DNA from 3 places in the Azospirillum sp. UENF 211521 genome. Region 3 is predicted to be linked to each of the others. Evidence: predicted binding sites of a transcription regulator. Region 3 holds the regulator's gene; each other region holds the start of a gene.
The links. Region 3 encodes PhoB, which activates phosphate uptake and scavenging genes when phosphate is short. Its sites were predicted from a motif close to TNTCATAAAACTGTCA; they were not measured.

Region 1: a site for PhoB is predicted at 2,395-2,410, ahead of ACWPN5_RS04610 (HesB/IscA family protein). Genes of this name have one in related genera too.
Region 2: a site for PhoB is predicted at 1,901-1,916, ahead of ACWPN5_RS21395 (RNA degradosome polyphosphate kinase). Genes of this name have one in related genera too.

The regions. Positions count from the first base shown of each region.
Region 1 is NZ_JBSNCF010000001.1:998,896-1,003,144, reverse strand. Features, by position in the region: gene ACWPN5_RS04635 (NifX-associated nitrogen fixation protein) at 1-404, shown strand, start outside; gene ACWPN5_RS04630 (CCE_0567 family metalloprotein) at 415-621, shown strand; gene fdxB (ferredoxin III, nif-specific) at 794-1,087, shown strand; gene ACWPN5_RS04620 (nitrogen fixation protein NifQ) at 1,156-1,746, shown strand; gene ACWPN5_RS04615 (hypothetical protein) at 1,781-2,278, opposite strand; gene ACWPN5_RS04610 (HesB/IscA family protein) at 2,560-2,940, shown strand; gene nifU (Fe-S cluster assembly protein NifU) at 2,989-3,906, shown strand; gene nifS (cysteine desulfurase NifS) at 3,910-4,249, shown strand, end outside.
Region 2 is NZ_JBSNCF010000002.1:1,016,610-1,020,858, forward strand. Features, by position in the region: gene ACWPN5_RS21395 (RNA degradosome polyphosphate kinase) at 1-1,799, opposite strand, end outside; gene ACWPN5_RS21400 (SixA phosphatase family protein) at 2,016-2,534, shown strand; gene ACWPN5_RS21405 (CYTH and CHAD domain-containing protein) at 2,606-4,213, shown strand.
Region 3 is NZ_JBSNCF010000001.1:321,476-325,724, forward strand. Features, by position in the region: gene pstA (phosphate ABC transporter permease PstA) at 1-482, shown strand, start outside; gene pstB (phosphate ABC transporter ATP-binding protein PstB) at 520-1,305, shown strand; gene phoU (phosphate signaling complex protein PhoU) at 1,378-2,166, shown strand; gene phoB (phosphate regulon transcriptional regulator PhoB) at 2,198-2,902, shown strand; gene ACWPN5_RS01510 (hypothetical protein) at 3,057-3,329, opposite strand; gene ACWPN5_RS01515 (DsrE family protein) at 3,335-3,772, opposite strand; gene ACWPN5_RS01520 (HesA/MoeB/ThiF family protein) at 3,796-4,249, opposite strand, start outside.

The sequences.
Region 1 (4,249 bases), 680 kb from region 3:
TCATGCTGTTCCGCGCCGAAGACAGCTACGGCGCCTGGGAAGGCAAGAGCGACGAGACGATCCTCGCGCCCTTCATCCTCGACAAGGAGGCCCGCGCCGCCATTCCGATCATGGGCGACCCGGACCCCGACACGCTGTGGCGGCTGGAGCTGTTCTACAAGGCCGTCGGCATCACGGTCGAGAAGCAGACCGGCCACATCGCCTCCCCCATCATGAAGATGAGCCACGAGGGCTTCGGCCGCATGGTGCTGACCACGGGCCGGCTGGTCGTGGTGTCGAAGCATCTGCGCGACGTCCACCGCTTCGGCTTCCCGTCGTTGGAGAAGCTGGCCGCCGACGGCGCGAAGGTCGTGGAAGAGGCTGTGACGCTGATCCGCAAATATCCCGACGTCGCCGATCTGTGAGGGTTCCGCCATGTCCGACATCGACGCCCTGAAGGACGAGGTCAAGAAGCTCAACGCCCGCGCGACCCAGAAGAAGATGGACCTGCACGACCTGTCGGAGGAGTTGCCGCAGAACTGGCAATCCATCCTCCAGGTCGCCCAGGAGACCTACGATGCCTACAAGACCCTGACCGAGAAGCGCGCCGCGCTGAAGGCGCTGGAGACGGCGTCCGCCTGAACACACCTTGCCCCCTCCCCGACCCTCCCCCGCTCTCGCGGGAGAGGGTGCCGTTTGCGAAGCGGCGGCAGTCCCCTCCACCGCCAAAGGCGGGGGAGGGTTAGGGAGGGGGCAACGGCAACGCCCATTCCCACCAAAAACCCCAACAACAAGCCCGATTGAGGAGCAGACGATGGCTGAGTTCGTGACCGGCACCACCCGCGGCGGCGCCGCCTGGACGCCGAAATTCGTGGAAAGCGTCGACCAGAAGATGTGCATCGGCTGCGGCCGCTGCTTCAAGGTCTGCGGCCGCGACGTGCTGGAGCTGATCGGCATCACCGAGGACGGCGACATCGTCGACGCCTTCGACGACGAGGCCGAGAAGAAGGTCATGAGCGTCAAGAACGCCGGCAACTGCATCGGCTGCGAGAGCTGCGGCAAGGTCTGCTCCAAGAGCTGCATCACCCACTTGCCCCAGGCGGCCTGAGGGTCGCCCACCTCACCTGAACCTGTCTGAAGCGGCCTGACGGCCGCCCGCCCCCGGAGAACGGAGCCATGGGCATCCTGCACGCCGCCCCGCCGGGGGTGGGCGACACCACGCGGCTGTACCGCTGGCTGACCGACCGCCAGGGACGCTGCAACGTCTTCGACGCGCATCTGTTCGCCTGCATCCTGTCCCGCCGTTGGCCGGCGGGCCCGGGCGCCCTGGGTCTCGACGAGCGGGCGCTCGCCCAGCTGCTCGACCGCTATTTCCCCGGCGCCTTCGCGGCCGGCTTGCCGGTTCCCGACAGCTCGCCCACCCCCCTGCCGCCGCTTCTCCGGAGCGAGGCGGACGACATCGCCGCCCTTCTGCTCGCCCACCGCTCGCTGGGCATCGAGGAGGAGGACTGGCTCGCCGCGATCCTGGCGCGGGCCATGCTCGACGAGGGTGAGCTGTGGCGGGATCTCGGTCTGGCCGGACCGAGCCATCTCGCGGCGCTGATGGAGCGTCATTTCGACTCGCTGGCCCTGCTGAACGCCGCCGGCACCCGCTGGAAGGCTTTTCTCTACCGTTTCCTCTGCGCGCGGGACGGTCTGATCCCCTGCGGCGCCCCGGTCTGCCGCGATTGCGGCGCGGAGGCCGTGTGCTTCGGGTCGGGTGACTGACGGAACCGATCCGTCAATCACCCCTCTTCCCAAGTCATTCCTCCCCCAGGCCCTTCGCCAGTGCGGCGATGACGCCGTAGCCGACCCGGTCCTGCGGATCGATGTCCGTCAGCTTGGCGAGGATCGCCTTCGCCTCCTCCACCCGCTCGCTGCGCAAGCTGATGAAGGCCAGCGCCTTCAGGGTGAACAGGGTAAAGCGCGGTGGCCCTTCCCTCGTCCAATCCACGCTGTCCACGCGCAGGCTCCGCCAGTCGCCGGCATAGCCGCCCTCGCGCGCCGCCGCGTCCAGCCCGATCATCGCCACCCGCTCCGCGTCCGCGAAGCGCTTGCGGTTGAAGTAGAATTTGTAGAGCGCGTAGAAGACCGGCAGGACGCGCGGCCCCATCCGGTGGGCCTCCCACAGCAGGGCCTCGCAGGCCGCGGCGTCGGGGCGGGCGTTCACCGCCTCCTGCAGTTTCTCGTCGATGTGCTCGGGCACCTCGCCGAAGGCCATCCGCCCGTTGGACATCCGCAATTCGACCGGCCGCTCCATCACCCGTCCCCTTCCGTTGTTTCGCAGAACCGTGCGCCCGTCCGACAATCCTGTATGGGCCGCAAGCCGGTTTCGCAAAAGCCCACAATCAAATTGTGCGTCCTTTCGTCGCAGGATGTCGCAAAGCCGACATGGCCCCGACCCGACAATTGTCGGGAAGACACCAGCCGTCCGACCTGACAATCCATCAAAATCAATGACTTAAAATTTGGCACGCCGCTTGCTGAGCCTATGACCAGGAACGGTCGGCATGCCCGACGGAGCATTTGGAGGCGGCAGACATGGTGACCCTGACGGATGCGGCGGTGAACACCCTGGAGCGCGTGCTGGCGAAGTCCGGCGGCGCCGCGGCCGGCCTGCGCATCGCGGTGGCCGACGGCGGCTGCGCCGGCATGAAGTACCAGATGGGGCTGGAGGCCACGGCGGGCGACGAAGACGCCGTGCTGACCTTCGGCCCGGTGACGATCTTCGTCGATCCGACCAGCCAGCCCTTCCTGACCGGCGTGGTGGTCGATTTCGTCGAAGGGGTCGAGGGCGCGGGCTTCAAGTTCGACAACCCGAACGCGACGGGCAGCTGCGGCTGCGGCAAGTCCTTCTCGGCGGGTCCGGGGGGCAGCTGCTCCTCCGCGCCGGCGGCCGGCGGCTGCGGCACCGCCCACTAACCCCGAACACTCTCCCCCCACCCGGTAACGCGGGAAAGGCAAGGCGTCATGTGGAACTACACCGACAAGGTCAAGGAACACTTCTTCAACCCGAAGAACGCCGGCGCGCTGGATGAGGCGAACGCCGTGGGCGAGGTCGGGTCGATCACCTGCGGCGACGCCCTGAAGCTGATGATGAAGGTCAACCCCGACAGCCAGGTCATCGAGGACGCGAAGTTCCAGACCTTCGGCTGCGGCTCGGCCATCGCGTCCTCGTCGGCGCTGACGGAGATGATCATCGGCAAGACGGTGGACGAGGCGCTGGCCGTCACCAACCGCGACATCGCCGAGTATCTGGGCGGCCTGCCGCCGGAGAAGATGCACTGTTCGGTCATGGGTGCCGAGGCGCTCCGCGCCGCCATCGCCAACTTCAAGGGCGAGGAGTGGGTCGACGACCACGAGGAAGGCGAGCTGGTCTGCAAGTGCTTCGGCATCGACGCGGCGATGATCGAGCGCGCGGTGACCGTCAACAGCCTGACCACGCTGGAGGAGGTCACCCACTACACCAAGGCCGGCGGCTCCTGCCAGACCTGCCACGAGAAGATCGAGGAGGTGCTGGAGGCCGTGCTCGCCAAGACCGGCGCGCTGGCCCCGCCCAAGTCCCACGCTCCCGGCACGGTCGGGCTGGACGCCATCAAGCCGCTGGCCCCGAAGGCCGAGGCCGCCCCGGCGAAGCTCACCAACGTGCAGCGCATGCAGAAGATCATGTTTGCCATCGAGGAGCTGCGCCCGCAGATCCAGCGCGACGGCGGCGACGTGGAGCTGGTGGACATCGACGGCAAGGACATCTACGTCCGGCTGACCGGCGCCTGCTCCGGCTGTTCGCAGTCCGCCGGCACCATGATGGGCGTGCAGGCCAAGCTGGTCGAGGCGCTGGGCGAGTTCGTCCGCGTCAAGCCCGCCTCCCTCCTGCCGGTGGGGGCCTGAGCCATGACCGCACAGGGTATTTACCTCGACAACAACGCCACCACCCGCGTCGACCCGGAAGTGCTGGCGGAGATGCTGCCGCTGTTCACCGAGCAGTTCGGCAACCCCTCCTCCATGCACGGTTTCGGCGCCGCGGTGGGCGGCAAGATCGAATGGGCGCGCAAGCAGGTGCAGGCGCTCCTCGGCGCCGCCCATGACAGCGAGATCGTCTTCACCTCCGGCGGGACGGAGAGCGACAACACCGCCATCCTGTCGGTGCTGGAGGCCTATCCGAAGAAGAAGAGCATCGTCACCAGCGTGGTCGAGCATCCCGCCGTCCTGGCGCTGTGCGACTATCTGGAGA
Region 2 (4,249 bases), on a different contig from region 3:
ACGCGCCCGTGCTCCAGGAAGCGGCCGACGATGCTGCGCACCCGGATGTTCTCCGACAGGCCCTTCACGCCGGGGCGCAGGCAGCAGATGCCGCGGATCACCATGTCGATCTGCACGCCCTTCTGCGACGCCTTGTAGAGCCGGTCAATGATCTCCGAATCGACCAGCGAGTTCAGCTTCACCCAGATGTGGGCGGGCTTGCCGGCGGCGGCGTTGGCGACCTCCGCGTCGATCAGCTGGCCCAGCTTCTGGCGCAGCGTGATCGGGGCGATGGCAATCTTCTCCAGCAGCTTCGGCGTGGCATAACCGGTCATGTAATTGAACATCACCGCCGCGTCGTGGCAGAGCGCCGGGTCGCAGGTGAAGAAGGACAGGTCGGTGTAGACCTTCGCCGTGATCGGGTGGTAGTTGCCCGTCCCGAAATGGACGTAGCTGCGCAGCGCCTTGTTCTCGCGCCGCACCACCAGCGACACCTTGGCGTGCGTCTTCAGGTCGACGAAGCCGTAGACCACCTGGGCGCCGGCGCGTTCCAGATCGCGCGCCCAGCGGATGTTGGCCTCCTCGTCGAAGCGGGCCTTCAGCTCGACCAGGGCGGTCACCGACTTGCCGGCCTCCGCCGCCTCGATCAGCGCGGCGACGATCGGGCTGTCCTTGCTGGTGCGGTAGAGCGTCTGCTTGATGGCGACCACCTGCGGGTCGCGCGCCGCCTGACGGATGAACTGCACCACCACGTCGAAGCTCTCGTACGGGTGGTGGACGACGATGTCCTTGTCGCGGATGGCCGCGAAGCAGTCGCCGCCGAAGTCGCGGATGCGCTCCGGGAAGCGGGCGTTGAAGGGGCGGAAGACCAGATCGGGCCGCTCGTCGACGATCAACTGGCGGGTGTCCGACAGGCCGATCAGCCCATCAAGGATGAACACGTCGTCGTTCGACACGCGCAGTTCGTGGCGCAGGAACTCGCGCAGGTCGGCGGCCATGCCGGCGTCGGTGGCCAGACGGATGACGCTGCCGCGGCGGCGGCGCTTCAGCGCGCTTTCGAAGGTGCGGACCAGATCCTCCGCTTCCTCCTCGATCTCCATCTCGCTGGCGCGCAGGACGCGGAAGACGCCGTGGGCCTTCACCTGGAACGGCGGGAAGAGCCGGTCGATGAACAGCATCACCAGCTTTTCCAGCTGGATGAAGCGGATCTCCGAGCCCGGCAGGCGGATGAAGCGGTCGAGCTGCGCCGGCAGCGGGACCAGCGCGTCGAGGTGCCGCCCCTTAACCGGCTCGTGCAGTTGCAGCGCCAGCGAGAAGCCCAGGTTGGGCAGGAAGGGGAACGGGTGCGCCGGGTCCACCGCGATGGGGGTCAGGATGGGGAAGATGTCGTCGAGGAACTTGGCCTCCAGCCAGTCCTTCTCCCCGTCGGTCAGGTCCTCGGCGCCGGCCACCATGATGCCGGCCTCGCGCAGGTCCTGCTTCAGGCTGCGCCACATGGTCTGCTGCGCGTTCATCAGCTCGACGATGCGCTGGTTCACCGCGGTGAGCTGCTGGGCCGGGGTCAGGTTCTCGGCGCTGGGGGTCTTCACCCCCGCGGCCACCTGCCCCTTCAGGCCGGCGACGCGGACCATGTAGAATTCGTCGAGGTTGCTGGACGAAATCGACAGGAACCTCAGCCGCTCCAGCAGCGGGTGATTCGGGTTGGACGCCTCATCCAGGACGCGCTGGTTGAAGGCCAGCCACGACAGTTCGCGGTTGATGAAGCGCTCCGGCGCGTCCGCTTCGATGCAGGTCGCTTCCAGGTCCTGAAGTTCGGTCACAGCAGCCTCGGGCTTTTGCGTGATGGGTGGTGCCGCTACAGTCCGGTCGGGCCGAACCGCCCCGCCGCGGTCGATGGGCCAGGCAACCTACCCCAACTACGTTACGGTTTTGGGTCAGACAGCATAATACTGCCGTCACGATAATACCGCTGCGAAAACAGTCGCACCCCCGGCGCATCCCGCCGGAGGCCGATTCGGAAGGAAGGGACTCCCGCGATGAAGACGCTCTATCTCATGCGCCACGGCAAGTCGGCGTGGGACGATCCCTCGCTGGACGATCACGACCGCCCGCTGGCGCCGCGGGGGAAGAAGGCGGCCCGGCTGGTCGGCCACGAACTGAAGGAGCGCGGGGCGCGCATCGGGCTGGTGCTGTGCTCCACCGCCCGGCGCGCGGCGGACACCGCCGACCGGCTGCTGGAGGTGATGGACGCGCCTGACATCCCGGTGGAGCGCGAGCGCGGCCTCTACCTGTGCGGGGGGCGCGTCCTCCTGGAACGGCTGCACGACGCCCCCGACTCCGCCTCGTCGCTGATGCTGGTCGCCCACAACCCGGACCTCCACGACCTCGCCCGCGACTTGGCCGGACGCGGCGAGGAGCGGCACCGCGCGGCACTGGCGGAGAAGTTCCCGACCGGCGCCTGCGCCGTGTTCCTGTTCGAGGGCGCCCGCTGGGCCGACCTGGACAGCGGGTCGGGACGGCTGGCCGATTTCATCCTGCCGCGGAAACTCTCTTAACGCCCTTCTGCCAATTGGGGTATTTCAACCCTGAACCGAGCAGGCCCGGAACCGAGCAGGAGTCGCCCCCCGTGTCTTCCGCGCCCCAGAACAACGCGCCCCCGGGTGCACCCGCCGCGGCGTCCGCCACGGTGTCGGCCGTGCGCGAGGTGGAGATGAAGCTCCATCTCGATCCGCGCGACCTCCCCCGCGTTGCGGACCTCCCGGCGCTGAAGGAGAAGGCGGAAGGCGCGCCCGCCGTCCGCGCCCTGCGCACCGTCTATTACGACACGCCGGACCGCCGTCTGTTCCTGGGGGGCGTGGCCCTGCGGGTGCGGCAGGACGGCGACCGGTTCGTGCAGACGCTGAAGACCATCAACGCCGCCACCCCCGGCGATTCGGCCGCGGTGGCCATCCGCAAGAAATGGGACTGGGCCATTCCCACGGCCGCCCCCGACATGACGCCCCTCGACGCCGAGGGCGTGGCCGCCCTGGTGCCGGAGGACGCGCGGGCGGCGCTGGCTCCACAATTCACGACGGAGTTCCGGCGCACCACCCTGCTTGTCCGCCCGGACGCCCTGACCTCCATCGAGGTGGCGGTGGACGACGGCCAGATCACCGCCGGCAACGCCTGCGCCCGCATCAGCGAGGTCGAGCTTGAGCTGAAGTCGGGCCGCATCGGACGCCTGTTCGATCTCGCCTTGGCCCTCCAGCGCCGCGTCCCGGTTCGCATAGGAACGGAGAGCAAGGCGGAAATCGGCGACCGCCTCGTCACCGGGCGCCTGCCCGCCCCCGTCCTGCCGGAACCGCTGGGCTTGACCCCGGTCACCACGGTGGCCGAGGCCTACCGCCACATCATCCGCCACGGGCTGCGCCTGCTGCTCGCCAACGAGGCCTGTGCCCTGGCCGGCGGCGACGTGGAGGGGCTGCACCAGATGCGCGTCGCGCTGCGCCGCCTGCGCACGGCCATCCGCCTGTTCCGCCCTCTCGCCGGGGTGCCGGAGGCCTGCCGCGCCGGGAACGACATCCGCTGGTTCTCCCGCCAGCTCGGCCCGGCGCGCGATTGGGATGTGCTGCTGTCCCACGGGATCGCGCCCTTCTCGGCAACGGAAAAGGCCCCCGCCGACGCGCTCGCCGCGCTGACGGCCGCGGTGCGTGAGGCCCGTCGGGCGCCCGCGCTGGCCGCGGTGGAGGCGATCCAATCGCCACGCTGCACCGGGCTGATCCTGGCGCTCGGCGCTTGGCTGGAGGACGGGGCGTGGCAGTCCGGCGCCGCGCCGGAGGTCCGCGCCCAGCTCGACCGCCCGATGGCCGAGCTGTCCGGCCCCTGGCTGGCCGCCCAGCACGCCAAGGCCCTGAAGGCGGGACGCGACATTGAGGGGGCTGACGCCACGGCGCGCGACCGGCTGCGCCGCCGCCTGCGCAAGCTCCGCCACACGGCGGAGTTCTTCCGCGGCCTCTGCGCTGAAACTGCGACGGTGCCCTTCATCGCCGCACTCGACGCCCTGCTGGATGCGCTGGACGCCGAGCACGACGCCGTGGTGGCCGGCGACCTTCTGCGCGGCCTGTCGGCGGACCGGCCGGAGCAGCGGCCCACCGCCGAGGCGACCGCCCGCTGGCTCGCCAAGCAGGCCGACAAGCGCCGCAAGGCACTGCCGGGGTTGTGGAAGGCCTTCCGCGACGGGCCGGTGTTCTGGTGACGGTCCTGCCCCCACCCTAACCGTCCCCAGCTTCGG
Region 3 (4,249 bases):
CGGTGTTCCTCGGTTTCTTCGGTCTGCCGCGCTCCGCCCCTCTGGTCGGCGGCTTGGTGATGGCGCTGATGACCCTGCCGGTCATCATCATCGCCTCGCGCGTCGCCCTGAAGGCGGTGCCGCCGTCGATCCGCGAAGCGGCGCTGGGCGTCGGCGCCTCGCCGCTGCAGACGGTGACGCACCACGTCCTGCCGCTGGCCCTGCCGGGCATCCTGACCGGCACCATCATCGGCATGGCCCGCGCGCTGGGCGAGACGGCGCCGCTGCTGATGATCGGCATGGTGGCCTTCATCGTGGACATCCCGGGCGGCCTGACCGACAGCGCCACGGCCATCCCGGTGCAGATCTACATGTGGGCGGACAGCCCCGAGCGGGCCTTCACGGAGCGCACCTCGGCGGCGATCATGATCCTGCTCGCCTTCCTCATCCTGATGAACGGCCTGGCCGTCTTCCTGCGCAAGAAATTCGAGAGGCGTTGGTAACCCCATGAGCGTCCAGACCCACATCCCGGCCACGGCCATGCCTTCGCGTCCCGCCGCCGGCATCCACGGCACCAAGATGGTCGCCCGCGACGTCAAGGTGTTCTACGGGGCCAAACAGGCGCTCAAGGGCATCAACCTGGAGATCCAGGAAAACCGCGTGATGGCCCTGATCGGCCCGTCCGGTTGCGGCAAGTCGACGTTCCTGCGCTGCCTGAACCGCATGAACGACACCATCGAGAACTGCCGCGTCGAGGGGCTGATCGCGCTCGACGGCGAGGACGTCTACGGCAAGAACATCGACGCCGTGCAGCTCCGCGCCCGCGTCGGCATGGTCTTCCAGAAGCCGAACCCCTTCCCGAAGTCGATCTACGACAACATCGCCTACGGCCCGCGCATCCACGGCATCGCCAGCCACCGCGACGAGATGGACGAGATCGTCCAGACCTCGCTGAAGCGCGCCGGCTTGTGGAACGAGGTGAAGGATCGCCTGCGCGAGCCGGGCACCGGCCTGTCCGGCGGCCAGCAGCAGCGCCTGTGCATCGCCCGCGCCATCGCCGTCAGCCCCGAGGTGATCCTGATGGACGAGCCCTGCTCGGCGCTCGACCCCATCGCGACCGCCCACATCGAGGAGCTGATCGACGAACTGCGCGAGAACTACACGATCGTCATCGTCACCCACAACATGCAGCAGGCGGCCCGCGTCTCCCAGAAGACCGCCTTCTTCCATCTGGGCGACATGGTGGAGTGCGACGACACCGAGGAAATCTTCACCAACCCGCGGGACGAGCGCACCCAGGGCTACATCACCGGCCGCTACGGCTGATCCCCGGCCTCTGATTCCCGGCCTCTGATTCCGGGCACCGCCGCGACTCCTCCTCAGCGAAGGACGTGAAGCATGAGCAACGAACACATCGTGCGTTCCTTCGCGCACGAACTTGAGCGCCTGTCCAACCTGATCACCCAGATGGGCGGCGTCGCCGAAGCGCAGGTGGACGCCGCCGTGAAGGCAGTGGCCCGCCGCGACGTCGCGCTGGCCGCCCAGGTCATGCAGGCCGACCAGCGCATCGACGCCTACGAGCGCGACATCGACGCCGAGGCCGTGCGCCTGCTCGCCCTGCGCCAGCCGCTGGCCCAGGATCTGCGCGAGATCGTGTCGGCGCTGAAGATCGCGTCGGACCTGGAGCGGATCGGCGACTACGCCTCCAACATCGCCAAGCGCTCGCTGGCGCTGGCCCAGGTGCCGGTGGTGCGCCCGGCGGTGGCCATCCCGCGCATGGGGCGGCTGGTCGAGTCGATCATGAAGGACGTGCTGGACGCCTACATCGAGCGCGACGTTCAGCGCGCCATCGCCGCCTGGGAACGCGACGAGGAGCTGGACGACCTCTACACCAGCCTGTTCCGCGAGGTCCTGACCTACATGATGGAGGACCCGCGCAACATCACGCCCTGCACGCATCTGCTCTTCATGGCGAAGAACCTGGAGCGGATCGGCGACCACGCCACCAACATCGCCGAGACCATCCATTACCTGGTGGTCGGCACGCCGCTGCGCGCTGCGCGCCCGAAGAGCGACGGCAGCAGCTTTGCCGTGGTCGAGCCGGAGGGGCTCTCCACTGAGTCGGCGGAACGGGGATTGCCGCGGGACGGCGGCCCGGATAACGATGGAGCGGGACATGCCGCGTGACGGCGAGACGCGCAGTGGGAGCGGGACAAGCATGAATTCGGCGCTGAAGCCGCTCGTTCTCATCGTCGAGGACGAAGCCGACATCGTGACGCTGCTGAAGTACAATCTGGAGAAGGAAGGCTTCCGCGTGAACGCCGCCACCGACGGCGAGGAAGCCCTTCTGCTGGCCGGCGAGCAGACGCCGAACATCGTCCTGCTCGACTGGATGCTGCCGCTGATGTCGGGGCTGGAGGTCTGCCGCCAGATGCGCCGCAACAGCAAGATGCGCGACATCCCGATCATCATGCTGACCGCCCGCGGCGAGGAGGCGGACCGCGTGCGCGGCCTGAACTCCGGCGCCGACGACTACATCACCAAGCCCTTCTCCCCGACCGAGCTGGTCGCCCGCATGCGCGCCGTGCTGCGCCGCTCGGCCCCCGGCATGACCGACGAGACGCTGCAGTTCGCCGACGTCACCATGGATCTGGCCGCCCACCGGGTGCGCCGGAACGGGCGCGACGTGCATCTGGGGCCGACCGAATTCCGCCTGCTGCGGCATTTCATGCAGCACCCCGGCCGCGTCTTCTCGCGCGAGCAGCTTCTCGACGTGGTGTGGGGCCACGACGTCTATGTCGAGCCGCGCACCGTGGACGTGCACATCCGCCGCCTGCGCAAGGCGATGAACGAGGAGACGGAGATGGACCTGATCCGCACCGTCCGCTCGGCCGGCTACGCGCTGGACAGCAAGTCCATCTGAGCGAAATGCCCAAGCGCTGACCTCGCCCCCACCCGAACCCTCCCTCGCTGACGCAGGGGAGTGGACTGATTTTCCCTCTCCTGCGAAGCGGGGGAGGGAAGGGGCCCGCGGCGAAGCCGTGGGAAGGGTGGGGGCCAAGTGTGCGTTGCGAAAGCTACCCCTCCAACAGCTCCACAGCCTCGCGCAGGATCGCCACCTTCGGGCCGAAGCGCTTCGCCGGGTCGCTGTCCTCGATGAAGCCGATCATCATGCGCAGGGCATGCGCCACCCGCGGGGCGAGGTCGGGGTGCGCCGTCACATGCTGCGCCTGATGGGCCAGCGCGTCCCGGTAGGGGTGGCCCTCGAACCCCTCCGCGGCGATCGCCTCGAAGCGGTTCGCGTGCTCGATCACCAAACCATTATCCACCGGGCTGTGGTCGTCGGTCATTGCGCTCACACAAAGAGGATCGCGCCGGTCTTCGGCGCGTCGTTCAGGAAGGTGACGACGCCGCCGGTCGTCACCGGCACGTCGGGGCGCAGCGGCGCGCCAACAGGCAGGCCGAGCGCGCGCAACCCCATCTCGCAGGCCATGACCGTGACCTTGAGCATCACGCAGGCCTCCAGCAACTCCTCGAAGCCGGCCAGCCCGTTGGCGGTGAAGGCGGCGTCGCGCTCCGCCGGGCGGCTGCCGTCGTCGGCGGGGTCCAGCCGGTGCCAGCCCGGTGCGCCGTCGGCGTCCCCGGCCAGCAGCGTGTTCAGGGCGCGGCCGGTGAAGAACAGCGTGACCTTGCGGTTGGTCGCCGCCGCCGCGCTGGCCATCACCAGGGCGTAGTGCACCCGGTCGAAGCCGCCCGCGAACAGGACGATGGACAGGTTTTCAGGACCTTCCATGGGGGGAGCCTCTCAGCCGCCGCTCAGTGGGCGGACAGGTCGTGGATGGTCGGGTGGGCGCCGCACAGGGGGCAGTCCGGGTCGCGGCGCACGGTGATGCGCTGGAACGAGGCGTGCAGCGTGTCCAGCATCATCAGGCTGCCCGACAGGCCCTCGCCGATGCCCATGATCTCCTTCAGCACCTCGGTCGTCTGGAGCGAACCGACGAAGCCGGCCAGCGCCCCCAGCACGCCGCCCTCGGAGCAGGACGGCACCAGACCGCGCGGCGGCGGTTCTGGGAACAGGCAGCGGTAGCAGGGGTGCGGGTCGCCGAGATGCGCCTTGAAGGTGGAGACCTGCCCGTCGAAGCGCAGGATCGCCGCCGACACCAGCGTCCTGCCCGCGAAGTAGCAGGCGTCGTTGAGCAGGAAGCGCGTGGCGAAATTGTCCGAGCCGTCGGCCACGATGTCGTAGCGCCCGATCAGATCCAGCGCGTTG